Regions from separate parts of the Aquaspirillum sp. genome, predicted to be linked through region 2. Evidence: predicted binding sites of a transcription regulator. Region 2 holds the regulator's gene; the other holds the start of a gene.

Region 1 (9,526 bases), on a different contig from region 2:
ATGCCAATATCGCGGTCCACTTCTTGAGGTGGAAAGTGGCAGGGTTCATTTGCGGTATTGTAGGCAAACGAGCCTTGTGTCATGAAGCGGGGAGTAACGTTAGCTTCGGCTTGAAGGTTATGTGCAAGCCAATCAGGAATCGTTTGGCGAAGATGCGCTTTGATAATCTTCGCAGCCTCCTGAATGACGTCCTTGCGATGAGAAGCAACTTCAAGATTATCGATGAAACGATCTGCTTTTTGACTATGGTTAAGCAAGCGGCTGACATTGAGGGCCATATTGATCTCCTAAGTGGCATCGACCGGTACGTGGTTGGCATTGGGGCCGTGGTAGAACGTCGGCCGAGTTGGAGTGTGAGATTTCAAGTTGCAAATGAGCTCTTCTGAAACCTGCTCCCGAATCGTTGCTCCGGCTGTAGCTAAAAGCACATCAGTCGATACCTTATTGGCAAGGTCGAGTGCCACATTTTCAGTGTTATGTGCGCTAACTGATAAGTTCAACCGGGTATATTTACTGCCGAGCCAATGAGTAAGCATGTCTGCAGACATACGCTCTTGGGCATTAATAGAGACATCAAATAAACTCGTTCCCCAGCCGATGAAGCCTGGGTTTTGCTTATTTTCGTCCAGCGCTGCCCCAGGTGACGCAGTGCCAATTCCGAGGACTTGGATATCCTCGAGCTTGACGGCGTTACCATTTTCTACGAATTGCATTGCCTCGTGGACTGCGTGAAGAGCTGGATCATTTGCGACAAGTCCACCATCGAGGTAACGCTCACCAGAAACCCGATGGGGTGGAAAGTAAGTCGGCGCTGCACTAGTAGCTAATGCAACGTCTACGATGGATAGCTTGAAATCTGTTTTTAGACGTTCGTGGTGAGGCGTTTTGAACATCCGTGTGCGACCCGTATTAGCATTGACGGCGGGAACTAATATACGATGCTCCAGATGACCAATAGTCTGCTCCCCAAAAATATCTACCAACAGATTTTGCAAAGCATCCACTTGGTATCGGGCTCCAAGAAGCCCTTTGCCAAATAACATTGTTCTGCGTATGGCACCACATATCCCAGTCGTTTGCTGGGTGATAGGTGCGGCAAAAATTCTCGACCCGTGGTCTATCAGCTTTTGCTTAATGGTACTGGCTGGGATTCGGTGAGCCAGAGCAAGGGCCATGATGCCACCGATGGACGTGCCTGCGAATAAATCGATATGGTCAGCTATGGGTGTACCTAGCCTGTTCTCGATATATTCAAGGATGTGTGCGGTGTAGAGCCCACGGTAACCTCCCCCTGAAAGAGAGAGGATCTGAAAAGTTGGCATCAAAAGTCCCCTTCAAGCATATAAAAAGGCCCTGTTTCTGTAGGGCCTTTTTTGGTGCCATGCAAGATTTCATGTTTTGGCTATCGGAAATTGCAAACTTTGACTACAAAATTTCAAACTTTCCGATTTCTGACATTTACCCTTAATCCCAGTTCAACGCACCACCGGTTTGATATTCCGTTACCCGTGTTTCAAAGAAATTCTTCTCTTTCTTCAAATCAATCATCTCGCTCATCCACGGGAAAGGATTGTTTGCGCCGGGGAATAGTTCTGGCAGCCCAATTTGCACCATCCGGCGGTTACAAATAAAGCGCAGATATTCTTTAAACATCGGCGCATTCAAACCCAAAATACCGCGTGGCATGGTGTCTTCAGCATAAGCATATTCCAATTCAACCGCCTGACCGAATAATTCAGTAATGTCTTGTTGAAAAGCCTCAGTCCATAAATGCGGGTTTTCCAGCTTAATTGAGTTGATCATATCAATACCAAAATTACAGTGCATGGACTCATCACGCAAAATATATTGATATTGTTCTGCCGCGCCGGTCATTTTGTTTTGTCGGCCCAATGCCAAAATCTGCACAAAGCCAACATAGAAGAATAAACCTTCCATAATGCAGGCGAATACAATCAGCGACTTTAACAGCGTTTGATCGTTTTCTAAGGTGCCGGTTTTGAATTCTGGATTAGTCAGGGCATCAATAAATGGAATTAAGAAATTATCTTTATTTCGAATCGATGGGATTTCGTGATAGGCATTAAATACCTCGCCTTCATCCAAACCCAAGGATTCAACAATATATTGATAAGCATGGGTATGAATCGCTTCGTCAAAGGCTTGGCGCAGTAAAAATTGCCGGCATTCTGGGGCAGTGATCTGGCGATAGGTGCCCAACACAATATTATTCGCGGCAAGGCTATCCGCTGTGACAAAAAAACCAAGGTTGCGTTTTACCACGCGCATTTCATCAGCAGACAGTTGACCAGATTTCCACTGCTCAATATCACGCTGCATATTCACTTCTTGCGGCATCCAGTGGTTAGCACACTGGGCAAGATATTTTTCCCACGCCCATTTATATTTAAATGGCACTAATTGATTAACGTCGGTTTTGCCATTGATAATCCGCTTATCGACGGCATTCACACGACCTTCGTTACTCGTTGGGCTGGCCACAGCCACATCATCAAAACTTAAACTCACAATCACTCTCCAATTTTTTTAAGAATTTGGCGCAGCTCACACCGCGCCAAATCCAAATGATTTTTTACGCTGCGTTTACTGGCACGACTCACAATCAGGGTTGTCGATGGAGCAGAATTTCATATCGGTTGCTGGTAATTCCGGCTCAGCCGCTGTTGGGGGGGCAGTGTAAGACGCTGCCGCAGGGACGGCGTTCAATTCACCGCCGCGACCCGTTGATTTCTCCGCCGCCGTTGCCGCCAACGTACGCAGGTAATAGGTGGTTTTCAAACCGCTCACCCAAGCATGTTTGTACAACTCATCCAATTTCTTACCCGACGCACCTGCCATATAAATGTTTAACGACTGTGCTTGGTCAATCCATTTTTGCCGGCGGCTGGCGGCATCAACCAGCCAGCGAGGATCAATTTCAAAGGCAGTGGCATACACAGCACGCAAATCGGCGGGGACACGGTCAATCGGGCCAAGGCTGCCATCAAAGTATTTCAAATCCGATACCATCACCTCATCCCACAACCCCCGCGCTTTCAAATCACGCACCAGATATTCGTTCACCACTGTGAATTCACCAGACAAGTTCGATTTCACAAACAAGTTTTGATAGGTCGGTTCAATCGAGGCGGAAACGCCAATAATGTTGGCAATGGTGGCGGTGGGGGCAATCGCCAAACAATTGGAATTACGCATCCCATGTTCGGCAATCCGCGACCGCAGTTCAGCCCAATCTAAGCGGCTTGAGCGATCCATCTGTAAATATTGCCCACGGGTGTCGGCCAATAAGCCAATCGAATCCTGCGGCAAAATGCCACGATCCCACAAACTGCCCGGATAGGACGCATAACGGCCCCGTTCCTGCGCCAGCTCTGTCGATGCCCAATACGCATGATAGGCCACCAACTCCATCGAACGGTCGGCAAAGTCAACCGCTTCATGGCTGGCATACGGCACACGTTTTAAGTGCAAACAATCTTGGAAACCCATAATGCCCAAACCGACAGGGCGGTGTTTCAAGTTGGCATTACGGGCTTTTTGCACCGGATAGAAATTGATGTCGATCACATTGTCCAACATCCGCATCGCGGTACGGATGGTGCGTTTGAGCTTCTCGCTATCGAGTTCGCCATCACGCATGTGGTTGACCAAATTTACCGAACCCAAATTACACACCGCAATTTCTTCTTCGTTGGTGTTCAGGGTGATTTCGGTACACAAGTTAGAACTATGCACCACGCCCATGTGTTGTTGTGGGCTACGCAGGTTGCAAGGGTCTTTGAAAGTCAGCCAAGGGTGGCCGGTTTCGAACAACATCGACAACATCTTGCGCCACAGCGTCACCGCTGGCAGTTTTTTGAACATCTTGATCTCACCACGTGCGGCTTTCGCTTCATAGGCAAGATAGGCTTGTTCAAATTCATTACCGTATTTGTCGTGTAAATCTGGGCATTCGCTTGGGGTGAACAACGTCCACTCGCCATTTTCCATCACTCGTTTCATAAACAAGTCGGGAATCCAGTTGGCGGTGTTCATATCATGCGTGCGGCGGCGGTCATCGCCGGTGTTCTTCCGCAGTTCTAAGAATTCTTCAATGTCTAAGTGCCATGTCTCTAAATAGGCACACACCGCACCACGGCGTTTACCGCCTTGGTTCACCGCCACCGCAGTGTCATTCACCACTTTTAAGAACGGCACCACGCCTTGCGATTTACCATTTGTGCCTTTGATATGGCTGCCTAATGCCCGTACCGCTGTCCAGTCATTGCCCAAGCCACCGGCAAATTTGGACAATAGCGCGTTTTCTTTAATTCCTTCGTAAATCCCATCGAGATCATCCGAAATCGTTGTCAGATAACAGCTAGACAACTGACTGCGGCGGGTGCCGGAGTTAAAGAGGGTGGGCGTCGATGACATAAAGTCAAACGAGGACAACACCTGATAGAACTCAATTGCGCGTGCATTCCGGTCGCTTTCATTCAGCGCCAGCCCCATCGCTACCCGCATAAAGAACGCCTGTGGCATTTCGATACGCTGACCGTCGATGTGTAAGAAATAGCGATCAAACAGGGTTTGTAGGCCGAGATAGCCAAATTGGTTGTCACGTTCTGGTTGTAATGCCTCGCCCAAGCGTGGCAAGTCATATTCGGCTAAGCGTTCATCTAACAGCTCGGCATCAATACCACGACGGATAAACGACACGAAATAATCGGGATAACGCACGGCCATGTCGCTTGGGCTGATGGTTTCACCCAAAATATCGAGGCGGATGGTGTTCAGCAATAAGCGGGCAGTGACTTTGTCATAGGCTGGATCTTGCTCAATCATGGCGCGCGCGGCCAAGATGGCGGATTTATTCACCTCATCCACTGACACCCCGTCATACAGGTTCTTCAGCGTTTCGCTGAGAATGTGTTCAGGTTGGGTTTCGGTTTCTAAGCCTTCACACGCCGCCGTAATCAGGGCGCGCAGTTGTGCCATATCCAATGGCTGGCTCTGCCCGTGACGATCCACCACATGCAACACCGGCACCTCGACGGGTTCGGCGGCTTGTGCTTTTTGTTGGGCGCGTTGACGTGAGCGTTCTTCACGATACAAAACATAGGCGCGTGCCACTTCGTGTTCTCCTGAACGCATCAGCGCCAATTCAACTTGGTCTTGAATTTCTTCAATGTGAATCGCGCCACCTTCTGGCTTACGACGCAAGAGTGCACTGACCACCTGCTCGGTTAACACAGCCACTTCATCCCGAATACGGGCACTGCTCAACCCACGTTGACCGCTGACGGCAAGAAAGGCCTTGCTCATGGCAACGGAAATTTTCGAAGGTTCAAAATCAACCACTGCGCCATTGCGACGAATGGTTTTGTAGTTGGCATACGATTGACGTGCGGAATCGGCAACAGACGTGGACATGCAGCGATCTCTCTGAAATAAAGGCGAAAAAGGGGAATTAAGCTGGAAAAAAACCGCAAAAATTCAGGTACAAGCGCAGTTTTTAATACGGCAGAACGCAACAAAAAAACACAACATATAGTTGTGTCGTTGTTTAATGGCACAAATTGTAGTGGGTTGCGCGGGACAACACAATCTTGACAGACAGCTCAAAATTCGCCATGTGCTGAAGTTGCCACAACCGATACCAACACGCTAAGCAAAGTGGGTTATGACGCTGCAGAAAAAGTTTTCTTTAGTCTGGCAAAACAATAAAACGGCATAATGAAAGTATCTCAAATTGTAAAAGCATGGCAGAAAGCACCATGATAATGGTAAATTGTCAGTCTACTTTTTCGATTTAAGCAGCGTATTAGCATGCTTGTTTCTCTACGAACTCTTTCCCTACGGCGTGGGCTTACATTAGCCACCATCGTGCTGACGCTATTTATCACCGTCCTCTATGGGCTGTGGCTTTACAGTAGCCGCCAGCGTGATATTGCCCAAGCCTATGCCGGTGCGACGAATCTTTCGCTCACCTATCAGGCCTTTATCGAACAATCATTCGATGGCCTCGACAGCGTGTTAGAAATCACCCAGCGCCATGTTCGCAATCAAGATGTGTTGCATGTCACTGAGGCCATTCGCACCGCGATTGATGTGCGGATACAACAAACCCCCTATCTACAACATATTGTCGTGATTGACCGCGATGGTTTTGCTCGCAATTCTGCCTTGGCAGAACAACAGCTCAATCTACAGCAACGCCCTTATTTTGTTTTTCACCAAAAAAATACGCTGTTTAAGCCCTATGTCAGTCCGGTCTTTGACTCTGCTTTACGACCTGGGGCTAAGGTGTTCACCATTAGCCGGCGCTTAGAAACCAGCGATGGTGAGTTTGCCGGCGTGGTGGTGGCGGCGATTGACATCATTAAATTGGCCTATCGTCTCGATCAATTACGCGGTTTACCCGATGCTGCTGTTGCCTTAGCGCATCACAATCGCACGTTAGTGACACGGACACCGCTGGTTTTGTCGCGTATTGGTACACCATTGATTGGCCCAGAAAGTTGGTTCCAACACCAAAGTGTGCAATTTGAAGTCGATCAGGGACTCGACGGTAAAGTTCGTTTAGCCCACATGCAGCGTATCCAGCGTTATCCGTTTTATATGTATGTCACCCGTGAAAAAGAGGTGATTTTGCAGAACTGGCAGCGCAATGCTTGGATTGTTGGCTTTGGTTGGTTGATTTTTATTTGTTCAATTTGGTTAGCGCACTATTTGTTGCAAAAACAATTATCACAGCGCGATGCACAAGAACGGGCACTTCGCAATAACGAAGCGGCACTCTTGCGTGCCAAAGAAGATGCCGAACGCGCCAGTCAAGCCAAGGGCGAGTTTTTAGCCAATATGAGCCATGAGATTCGCACGCCAATGAACGCGATTTTGGGGCTGGCGCAATTGATGGAAGATGGCGAATTGGGCCAGCGTGAGCGTGATTATCTCGACAAAATTCAACGCTCTGCCCGTTCGTTATTAGGTATTTTGAATGATATTTTGGATTTTTCGAAAATCGAGGCCGGCCGTCTGGAGTTAGAGGATGTGCCGTTTGCGATGGATGAGTTATTGCGTAATTTAAGCGCGATTATGTCCACCAATGCCCGCGATAAAGGCATTGAAACCATCTTTCAAATCGATCCTGATGTCCCTCGGCAGTTGGCCGGTGATGCCTTGCGCTTGCAGCAGGTGTTAATCAATTTAACCGGCAATGCGATTAAGTTCACCCACGCCGGAGAAGTGGTGCTCAGTATTCAATTACTGCGGCAAGAAATGGATCGGGTCGAATTGGGCTTTGTTGTCCGTGATACGGGTATCGGGATGAGTCCCGAGCAATTACGCAATCTGTTTAATGCTTTCAGTCAGGCCGATGCCTCCACCACCCGCCGCTTTGGCGGGACGGGTTTGGGATTGGTCATTAGTCAACGGCTGGTGCACATGATGGATGGCGAGATTTTGGTGGAAAGCCAGCTTGGTCAGGGCAGCACTTTCCGCTTTACTGCCCAATTCCGCCGCTTACCCGATAGCAGCACCATCAAACCAGCGCCAGTCCGCCATGAGATGCACGCGCTTAACGTGTTGATTGTCGATGACAACGAAACATCGCGTGTGGTGTTGCAACAGCTCTGCCGGTCGTTTGGTTGGGGCGCCGATTTGGCTGCTTCGGCAGAGGAAGGCTTGTCGTATCTCAATCAACCTCAGCAAAGCTACGATCTATTATTTTTAGATTGGCAAATGCCGGGGATGGATGGCCTAGAGATGATGCGGTATGCACAGCAGCATCACCCAAGCCAACTACCACCGGTGATTTTGATGCTGACTGCGGCCAACTTAGAAGAATTAGAACAAGCCGCCGGCGACTTAGAGCTCAATGGTCTGTTGTCCAAGCCGGTGACGCCATCAATGGTGTTCGATGCGGTGATTCGTGCGCGCAATCAAGGCCAACAACCGCGCTCGCCTGATACGCCTGCCAAAATCAGTCAGCTTGAAGGCCGCTTGCAGGGAATGCGTGTATTACTGGTGGAAGATAATGAAATCAACCAGTTAGTGGCCTGTCAGTTATTGGGGCGTGCCGGTGCGATGGTGGAAGTGGCAGAAAATGGCCGTGAAGCGGTGCAATGTTTGAAACGCAAGCCAACGGCGTTTGATGCAGTGTTAATGGATGTGCAAATGCCGGTGATGGATGGCTACACCGCCACCCGCGCCATTCGTCAAGGCTTAGGCTTGACCGAACTACCGATTATTGCCATGACAGCCAACGCGATGGTCAGTGATCGGCAAGAAGCCTTGGATGCCGGAATGAATGCCCATGTCAGTAAACCAGTAGAAGCGGATATTTTGTTCCAAACCCTATTGGAAACCACAGGCTACCAAGTGCAACCGTTGTTGCCTGCTGCCGTCGCGGTGACAAAAACCGAGTTCCGTTTACCCGATCAATTGGCTGGTATTGATGTCGCGGCTTCGCTGGCGCGGGTTGGTGATGCCCGCTTGTTAGCGCAATTACTGGTGCGTTTTGCCGAAACACAGCAAGACAGTATTGAAGATGCGTTACAGCATTGGGAAGCTGGCCGACAAGAACAAACAGTACAGATTTTGCACCGCCTACGCGGTGCAGCGGCAAACCTTGGCGCGGTGCATCTTGCCGATTGTGTCGCGCAAGCAGAATCGGCGGCGAAAGCTGCCGCGCCCTTCCCTCGGGCGCAAGAATGCTTCCGCTTACGCACTGCATTAGAAGAAGTGGTGCAATCGGCGCACTTAATTCAACAACAGCTTAAGAATGAGAACGCCTCTCATGCAAATGATGAGGTACATGCCACCTTCAATCACACAGAAATAAATGCCTTACGTGCTTTGTTACTGGAATATAATCTTGCCGCGCTGGAGATGATTCGCAACGATTTACCGCGCTGGGAAGCCACGTTAGGCAAAACAGCGGCGGCGGCTTTGCTTACTGCGGTGGAGTCACTCGACTTTGAAACCGCACTTAAGCAACTTCCCACCAGTTGAACATCATCTGTTGTTAACCTGACTTGCCGAGAGCCCTAATCTGATGCCAACTTCGTTTTCGACCGACCTGCCTTTACGCGGCCGTATTCTGATTGTGGATGACATGATGGAAAACGTGCTGGTATTGAACAATATTTTGAAGGAACAACACGAAGTGTTGTTTGCTTTGAAAGGGGATAAGGCAATTGAGTTGGCACAAACTCGAGCTCCTGATCTGATTTTATTGGATGCGGTGATGCCCGAGATGGACGGTTATACGGTCTGTTCTACACTCAAACACGACCCGTTGACGGCAGATATCCCGATTATCTTTATTACTGCGCTTACTGATGCCCAAGATGAAACACGGGCGCTTGATATTGGCGCGGTGGATTTCATCAGCAAACCGGTCAACCCCTCGATTGTGCAAGCACGGGTACGCACTCACTTAACCTTAAAACGGCAAACCGACTTGTTACGCCGCCTTACTTTGTCGGATGGTCTGACCTGTATCGGTAACCGCCGTTGT
Region 2 (9,526 bases):
GTTTGTAAACCAATCAACCCCGCCAAACTTTGCTTTTGCAATGCCAACGTCAAACTTTGTTGTGACCAATCCGAGCAAAAATCGACCACGGCTTGTTGAATGGTCAACACCGCCAATTCTGTCATCCGCAAAACAGGGGTGGCCAGTGCTGTTGCTTCAGTTTGGCCGATGGTGATTTGAATGTCATCCGGCGCAATGGCAAACAGTTGGGCAAATTCCACCTCTTCAGCCAAACGCTGCGGCAGTAATTCAGCAAAAGTTTCCGCTAAATGACACACCGCAAAAGAGAAGTAATCGAATAGCGAGGGTAAAAGCGGTTGATCAGTTTGGCTATCAGGAAATAAGGCTTGTTGCAGATAGGCACGTTGGAAACCACCGATTGCACTTGGGAACAGATTGCTGTCGATTTCTAAACAGCAAGCCTCTTCTCCGTGCTCAAAACGCGCTTGTTGTGCGGGATGCAGCGGGGCAAAGTGAAACAATTCAGTGGGATAGACGAGATTATCGCGATACGCTTTTGCAATCTCTTGTGCCTCAGCATACGGCACACCCCATTCGGTTAATAAAATATGTTCGGTGACACCAGACGAGCCATGTGGGGCACATAAGAGTAATAGCGCCCATAAGGCATCAAGGGTGGCGGATTTTTCATCGGTGCAACGTGATGACCAATTTTGTAGGACATCAACGATTTTTTGCAAAGCAAAAATGGCGTAAGGCCAATCGAGGGAATAGCTGTTCAGTAATTCTTGATCAAATTGCTTTCCACCCCACAGCTGGGTTTGATTATGCAAACTTAACCAAATCTCCATGCCTTGCAAGGCGGTGGTTTGCTCTGCCAGTGGTAATGTGGTCGGGATATCGAGGTAGCGCAGCAACATGCGATGTGGTAGTAACAGCGTATTTGGCTGCTTACCTTTTCCTGCATTCTTATCGCCAGCTTCAACGCTAAATTGAGCGCGGTGCACAAAAGCCAGCTCTTTGTGCATATATGACACATACACTGCGGCATGGCGGAAACGGTGTTGATTGTTACGCTCGGCGAGTTTACCGCGCAGTAAGGCCGCTAATGGACTTTGCTCCAGTGCTTTTTCAATACCGGGACAGGTTTGTTCAAGGCGCGTTGCCTCGATATCAAAGCTATCACACAGCGATCGAAAACCCTCTGCCCCTTGTTCGGCCAAACTGCGAGGCATTCCGCGCACATCGTGAACCAGTAATTGCTTACTTAATGTTTTCACTATTTTTATTTTAGGCGGGGGAGGCATACCAATATCCATTGCAAGAAAAAATAAACACACACATAGCCGTCTTGGCTATGCACCACGCGATAATTCTTCTATCGCCTCGGAGAACTCTGAGACATCCTCAAAACTTCGATACACCGAAGCAAATCGCACATAGGCGACTTTATCTAAACGCCCCAATTCTTTCATCACCATCTCACCAATTAAGCGCGATGTCACCTCGCGTGCGCCGCTGGCCAGTAATTTTTGTTGAATGCGGCGCACTGCCTCATCGACCGATTCAGTGGAAACCGGCCGTTTATGTAACGCACGCGAAAAACTGACTCGCAATTTTTCTTCTGAAAAATCGGCACGATGACCACCTTGTTTCACCACTTGTGGCATACGCACTTCGGCAGTTTCAAATGTGGTAAAACGCTTCTCACACGCTAAACATCGACGGCGACGGCGAATAGCGTCTTTTTCTTCGGTCACACGCGAATCAATCACGTGTGTTTCAAGGTGTCCGCAGAACGGGCATTTCATGACGGCGATTTACCCTAATCAAAAAACAGCAAAAGCGGCGGACTCACGCCCGCCGCTTTTTAATCAGTCAATCTGACAAATTAACGGGCATAGACAGGGAAACGACGGCACAACGCTGTCGCTTGTTCTGCCACCCGCGCAGCAACCGCTGCATCTTCCGGCGCATCCAACACATCCGCCACTAAATTCGCTACCAAGATGGCTTCTTCTTCTTTGAAACCACGGGTGGTAATCGCAGGCGAGCCAATCCGAATACCCGAGGTCACAAATGGGCTTTCTGGATCGTTTGGAATCGAATTTTTATTGACGGTGATATGAGCGCGATTCAGCGCAGCATCAGCCGCTTTACCGGTCAGGCCTTTTGGACGCAAATCGACTAAGAACACATGCGATTCAGTGCGACCCGACACAATACGCAGGCCACGGCTGGCCAATGTGTTCGCCATTGCTGCAGCATTTTTCAGCACTTGTTCTTGATAGGCTTTGAATTCAGGTTGCAGTGCTTCTTTAAACGCAATCGCTTTACCGGCGATAACGTGCATCAATGGACCACCCTGTAGAGTTGGGAACACATTGGAATTCAATGATTTTTCGTACTCAGCCTTCGCCAAAATAATCCCACCGCGTGGGCCACGCAGGGTTTTATGGGTGGTAGAGGTGACAAAATCGGCATGTGGCACAGGGTTAGGATACACACCGGCGGCAATCAAACCAGCATAGTGTGCCATGTCAACCATGAAGTAAGCGCCGACTTTTTTGGCAATCTGTCCCATGCGTTCAAAATCAAAACGCAAGGCATACGCAGATGCACCACCAATAATCAGTTTTGGTTTGGTTTCTGTGGCGACACGTTCCATGTCGTCGTAGTCGATTTCTTCGTTTTCGTTCAAACCGTAGGCAACGATGTTGAATAATTTGCCAGATAGGTTAGCCGGGCTACCGTGGGTCAAATGTCCACCATGACCCAAGTTCATGCCCATCACGGTGTCACCGGGTTTGAGGATGGAGAAATAGACCGCTTGGTTGGCTTGTGAGCCAGAATGCGGTTGGACGTTGGCGTATTCTGCACCAAACAGTTGTTTGACGCGGTCAATCGCCAGTTGTTCTACCACATCCACATGGTCACAACCACCGTAGAAGCGTTTGCCCGGATAGCCTTCGGCGTATTTGTTGGTCAGTTGTGAGCCTTGGGCTTCCATCACCGCAGGGCTGGTGTAGTTTTCTGAAGCGATCAGTTCGATGTGGTCTTCTTGACGCTGGACTTCTGCCTCGATTGCTGCGGCAAGCTCAGGATCATATTGTGCAATGGTTTGGTCGGCTGCGAACATGGGTCTTTTCCAAGCAAAAAGAGATAAAAACGCCGCCGATTTTACCAGACTTGCCGCCGCTGCGCCCGTTTGCCCCCTGAATCGTTTTCATGTACTCGATTGGTGGTGCGAATCGTGCGCCATCTTGCACTGCATCAGCGTACAATGCCTCGGGTGTGCTTTTTCATTTTGCAAACAAACACCATGCATTCATTTGACGTTCTGATTATTGGTAGTGGGCTGGCGGGAATGACGTTAGCGCTGCATTTAGCCGAAACACGGCGCGTAGCGTTGGTCACCAAACGCAGTTTATTGGAAGGCAGTTCTTCGTGGGCGCAAGGTGGCATTGCGGCAGTATTAGATACTGATGACTCAGTTGAAGACCACATCGGCGACACCCTGATTGCAGGCGCTGGTTTGTGCAACCCCGATACCACCCGCTTCATTGTCGAAAACTCCAAATCCGCCATTGATTGGCTGATCTCACTTGGCGTTCCCTTTACTCGCGATGCCGACAGCGAAGTCAGTAGCTATCGTGGTTTCCACCTCACCCGCGAAGGGGGACACAGCCACCGCCGGATTATTCATGCTGCCGATGCCACTGGCGCGGCGGTTACCTCAACCTTAGGGCAAAAAATCAAAGCCCATCCCAACATCAGCCTATTTGAACACCATCTGGCGATTGACTTAATCACCGCTCGCCGTTTAGGACTCAAAGGAAAACGCTGCTTTGGGGCGTATGTGTTAGACAAACACACCGATAAAGTCATCACCTTATCGGCGGCGCATACCGTATTAGCCACCGGCGGCGCTGGCAAAGTCTATCTCTACACGACCAACCCCGACACCGCGACCGGTGATGGCATTGCCATGGGCTGGCGTGCGGGTTGTCGTGTCGGAAACATGGAATTTATCCAATTCCATCCGACCTGCCTCTACCATCCTCATGCAAAATCGTTTTTGATTTCCGAAGCCGTGCGCGGCGAAGGCGGTATTTTACGGCTGCCAGATGGCACCCGCTTTATGACCGCCCACGATGAACGGGCAGAGTTGGCACCGCGTGATGTGGTGGCGCGTGCGATTGATTTTGAAATGAAAAAACACGGTCTTGACTGTGTTTATCTGGATATTTCTTACAAACCAGAAAGCTTTATCCGCGAACATTTCCCCACCATCCACGCCCATTGCTTGAGTTTAGGCATTGATATTTGCAAAGAGCCAATTCCGGTTGTCCCTGCGGCACACTATACCTGCGGTGGTTTAATCACCGATTTGCAAGGCCGTACCGATGTCGAAAGCCTATATGCCGTCGGTGAAGTGTCGTGCACTGGCTTACATGGCGCCAATCGTTTAGCGTCTAACTCATTATTAGAATGTATGGTCATTGGCCGCGCCGCCGCCAGCGCCATCCTCGCCTCTGGGCCGACCTTAATTCCAACGATTCCCGATTGGGACAACAGCCGCGTGACCGACCCCGATGAAGAAGTGGTAATTTCACATAATTGGGATGAACTGCGGCGCTGTATGTGGGATTATGTCGGTATCGTGCGAACAACGAAAAGACTCGAGCGCGCATTACATCGTATTGAATTATTGCGGACAGAAATCACGGAATATTACCGTCACTTCCATGTCTCGAATGATTTAATCGAATTGCGTAATTTGGTCGATACCGCAGCGTTAATCGTACGTTCTGCCATGCAACGGCACGAAAGCCGTGGCCTGCACTTTAGCCGCGACTATCCCGATTTGTTACCGGAAGCAGAAGAAACCATTCTTGCTGGCCGAGCCGATCATGTCCCGATTGCATAGCGGACTTTCATTTATTTGGGAAGGAAAACGGCGATGATTCAAACAATGAGCACTTCGTGGCAACAACAATTCGACCCGTTCGGCCTACAGGCGATTACCCGCAAGGCGGCACTGGCATGGTGGAAACACCCCGATGAACTGGCAGCGAGTTGGCAAGAATGGTGGCAACAAGTCGGTAAATTAAACAGCTATGCCGCAGCACGTTGTCTCGGCACAGAATTACCGCCGGTTTGTCCACCCCAAGCCGAAGATGAACGCTTTAAAGATCCAGCGTGGCAAGAGCTAGGCTGGGATTTGTTAAAGCAATGGTATCTATTAAACACCCATTGGCTGCAAGATGCGCTCTATCGCACCCCAGAGTTAAGCGATAAAGAACGCAGCCGCAGCGCGTTTTGGCTGCGGCAGGGGTTAAATGCGCTTGCCCCCAACAATTTTTTCCTCACTAACCCAGTGGCGCAGCGCAAAGCACAGGAAAGCGGCGGTAAAAGTTTAAGCGAAGGCTGGCGTAATTTCTTACGCGATGCTGCACGCGGTGATATTGCCATGACCGATTTAAGTGCTTTCCAAGTCGGGAAAAATTTGGCTACCACACCGGGGGCAGTGGTATATCGTGGGCGGTTATTGGAAGTCATCCACTACGAGGCCACCACGCCTACGGTAAAACAAATCCCTGTGGTCATCGTATCGCCGTGGATTAACAAATACTATGTTTTAGACTTAGACAATAAAAAGAGTCTGATTCAGTATTTAGTCAGTCAAGGATTTTCCGTCTTTGTGACCAGTTGGAAAAACCCCGGCCCCGACGATAAAGAAGTCGGATTTGATAACTACATCACCGAGGGCATCGACCGCATTGTGCAGGTGGCCAAAGACATTCAGCAAAGTGAACAAGTGTTGCTCACTGGCTATTGCATTGGTGGCACGCTGACTACGGTGTATTTGGCGTGGTTGGCAGCACAAAAACGCGGAGATGAAGTTGCCGGTGCAACCTTATTAACCACCCTGACTGATTTCTCCCGTCCGGGTGATATTGAAGTTTTCTTAGATGAAGAAGGGCTGTCTTTTGTCGAGCGTAAAATGCAGGCAAAAGGTTATTTAGATGGTAAAGACATGGCGGCCAGTTTCCGCATGTTGCGGGCAAATAGTTTGATTTGGAACTATTGGGTCGAAAACTATTTATTTGGTGAAACACCACAGCCCTTTGATATTTTGTATTGGAATATGGACAGCACACGGATGCCGTGTGCCATGCATTCTTTTTATCTGCGCGAGTTCTATCTCCACAACAAATTGACGCAACCGAATGCCCTGACGATTGCGGGGCAAAAGATTGATTTACGCAAAATCAAAACACCGTTGTTTATGGTATCGGCGGAAGAAGACCATATTGCGCCGTGGAAACAAACTTGGCATCTCACAGAACATACCCCTCATGCACCAGTCAAATTTACTTTGTCGTCTTCGGGGCATATTCTGGGTATTGTGAATCCACCTAAACCCAACTCGAAACGGCGCTATTGGCAAGGCGATGTCAAAGCAGGTGAACCTCATCCGACATGGTTTGCGCGACAAGAACCAGTTAATGGTTCATGGTGGCCATCGTGGGTGAATTGGATGAACGGCAAAGCAGAAACCGACATCAGCCCACAACTGAGCTCTAATCGTTACCCTGCCATTTGCCCTGCACCCGGACGCTATGTGTTAGAACACTAACAGGAGCCACCCATCATGGGCTACAAGACATTGAAAATTGGGATGTCAGCACGTTTATATCATCCAGAGGCGGGTAAAACCGGCTTGATGAGTAAGAGTTTGCAATATCTTGAACAATCGGTAGCCCATTGGGTGATGTCGCGCAATGTGATGGTGTTAATGGTGCCGTCTATTTTGCATGACAGCCCCATGTTACGAAGCAATATCAGACTGTCAGACTATGCCGAATTTTTGGATGGTTTGGTGTTACAGGGTGGCGCGGATGTCAGCCCACACACCTATCATGAGGAAGCCATCGATCCGCGTTGGCAAGGCGATGCGGTACGGGATGCTTATGAGATGGAGTTACTGCATGAATTTGTCGAGGCAGGTAAACCGGTGTTGGGGATTTGTCGTGGGATGCAGCTAATTAACGTGGCCTATGGTGGGACGTTATACCAAGATATTCCAACACAATTACCACAAAGCCTAGCACACGAAACCCCAGCGTATGACCACCATCACCACACCATTAGTTTTCAAGGCAATGGCCGCTTGGCGGCCTGTATGGGACAGGTCAGCGGCGAGGTCATTTCCATTCATCATCAAGCAGTTAAGCAATTAGGGCGCGAGATAGAGATTGAAGCGACATCAGCCGATGGCGTAGTGGAAGCGATTTCGCGCAAAGGCCGCAGCTTTGTTTGCGGCGTGCAATGGCACCCAGAGTTTCACGTCTACCACGGCAATCGAGGATTACTCGATTGCACGCCAATGTTAGAAGCTTTTCTCGACGCCGCACGCCGTGCTCGTTAGCTGCGTTTTGGCCGCTTTTCGACAAAGGCGGTAATGCCTTCTTTGGTATCAGGATAGAAAAAGTTTTCTGCCATGATCGCAGCAGCCGTTTGGTAGGCGGTGGCCAAATCTTGTTCAATTTGTTGGTAAAAACCGCGTTTACCAATCGCAATCGCGGCGGCTGATTTAGCGGCGATATTCTGTGCAAGGGTTAGGGTTGTTTGATCGAGCTGGTCAGCAGGCACAACTCGATTGAGCAATCCCCATGCTAAGGCGGTTTCTGCATCAATAAATTCGCCGGTAAACAACATTTCTAAAGCACGTTTACGACCAATATTGCGTGACAAAGCCACCGCAGGAGTCGAGCAGAATAAATCCAGTGTAATGCCTGATACGGCAAACCGTGTATGCTCTGCTGCCACCGCCAAATCACATGCAGCAATCAACTGACACCCTGCCGCAGTCGCCAAACCTTGAACCTTGGCAATCACGGGTTGAGGCAGTTGTGTGAGCTGTAACATCACCGCGCTACATTGTTGGAATAGATCAAGGCAGGTATTTTGATCAGGAAAAGCACACATTTCCTTCAAATCATGCCCAGCACAAAACGCTTTTCCTTCTGCTGTTAACACAATGACTTTGATGTTTTTATTATTTTGAATTTCGGTTAATTGCGTTTGCAGTTCAGTTAACACCTCACACGATAAGGCATTGAATTGCTGTGGGCGGTTGAGTGTTAGGGTGCAAATCCCATCTTGCTCGTGACGCAATACAAAAGACATGCGATTTCTCCTCTTGTTATTCGCTTAGCGAAAACAGAGGATAACAAAAAACGCCACAACAAAGCGTGGCGTTTTAAACGGAGACTTCGCGACAAGGTCACGATTAAGCACGTTTTTTGAATTCACCGGTACGGGTGTCGATCTCGATTTTGTCACCGATTTCCACAAAAGCGGCCACCGGCAATTCAAAGGTCGTCCCTTTCAAGCGAGCAGGCTTCATCACTTTGCCGGAGGTATCACCACGCACGGCAGGTTCGGTGTATTCCACTTCGCGCACGATGGTGTTTGGCAATTCGACAGAGATGGCTTTACCGTCGTAGAAAGTCACTTCGCACTGGTCTTCCATGCCATCAACAATGTAGTTGATCGCATCACCGAGGTTGTCTGCTTCCACTTCATATTGGTTGTATTCAGTGTCCATGAACACATACATTGGATCGGCATAGTAAGAGTAGGTGCACTCTTTCTTATCCAAAATCACCACGTCAAACTTTTCATCGGCTTTGTAAACCGATTCAGTACCCGAGCCGGACAATAAGTTTTTCAGTTTCATTTTCACCACGGCAGCGTTACGACCGGATTTGTTGTATTCGGTCTTCTGCACCACCATAGGTTCGCCACCAATCATAATCACATTACCGGCGCGAACTTCTTGTGCTGTTTTCATGTTGTTTCCTATCGATATCAAGAACAAAACGCGGGACGCCCGCTATCAAGCGGGCGCCACAAAACGGCGAATCATATCGTATTTTATCTTGCTGCGCGACAACTAAGCCGCAGCTTTCTATCGCGATTTAGAACATCATTTTGCATATTTTGTTAAATTTAAGTAGAGACATTCACATCCTTAAAAGGTAGCGCAAGACATTTCTACATTCAATTTCAATTTTTCGATCAAAAATGTAACATTATTACCAATTATTTTGTATTTTTAAAATCAGCATACCCCCTAACACATTGCATTGTGGTGAACATCCTAGCCACCGCATGATGAGGTTTTTCATTTGGTCACAATGCAAAATTTAAAACCCGCGTATAATGATTTCATGGCAAGAATATTGCTTATATTTCCGTGGGGCGGTCATGGTGTACCACACACTGACCGTAAATAATGAATTTTTCTGCGTGGGCGGTATACACATGATGACCGATTCCAAGTGCCTGAGCAAAGAAGGACACAATCCACTTGCTCACACCTGGCCAGAAGACGTGCTGGCAATGTTGATTGGGACTTCTTTTATTGGTTTTGGCATGGCGATGTTTGGCCAAGCGGGTTTACTCACGGGCAGCACAGCAGGCGTTGCCTTTTTATTGCACTACCAATTTGGACAACCGTTTGGACTGTGGTTTTTTCTCATCAACCTACCCT

Evidence for each region. Region 2 encodes NrdR, which represses ribonucleotide reductase genes. Its sites were predicted from a motif close to AAANACNATATATNGTNTTT; they were not measured.
Region 1: a site for NrdR is predicted at 5,543-5,562, ahead of ACTBZS_RS02995 (ribonucleoside-diphosphate reductase subunit alpha). Genes of this name have one in related genera too.

The regions. Positions count from the first base shown of each region.
Region 1 is NZ_JBSQVP010000009.1:35,172-44,697, forward strand. It holds gene ACTBZS_RS02980 (CBASS cGAMP synthase) at 1-278, opposite strand, end outside; gene ACTBZS_RS02985 (CBASS cGAMP-activated phospholipase) at 288-1,322, opposite strand; gene ACTBZS_RS02990 (ribonucleotide-diphosphate reductase subunit beta) at 1,465-2,529, opposite strand; gene ACTBZS_RS02995 (ribonucleoside-diphosphate reductase subunit alpha) at 2,605-5,436, opposite strand; gene ACTBZS_RS03000 (response regulator) at 5,833-9,018, shown strand; gene ACTBZS_RS03005 (diguanylate cyclase) at 9,062-9,526, shown strand, end outside.
Region 2 is NZ_JBSQVP010000014.1:17,464-26,989, forward strand. It holds gene ACTBZS_RS03945 (hypothetical protein) at 1-1,268, opposite strand, end outside; gene nrdR (transcriptional regulator NrdR) at 1,317-1,772, opposite strand; gene glyA (serine hydroxymethyltransferase) at 1,853-3,100, opposite strand; gene nadB (L-aspartate oxidase) at 3,284-4,891, shown strand; gene ACTBZS_RS03965 (PHA/PHB synthase family protein) at 4,925-6,604, shown strand; gene ACTBZS_RS03970 (gamma-glutamyl-gamma-aminobutyrate hydrolase family protein) at 6,620-7,396, shown strand; partial or broken gene ACTBZS_RS03975 (enoyl-CoA hydratase) at 7,393-8,160, opposite strand; gene efp (elongation factor P) at 8,261-8,824, opposite strand; gene ACTBZS_RS03985 (YitT family protein) at 9,298-9,526, shown strand, end outside.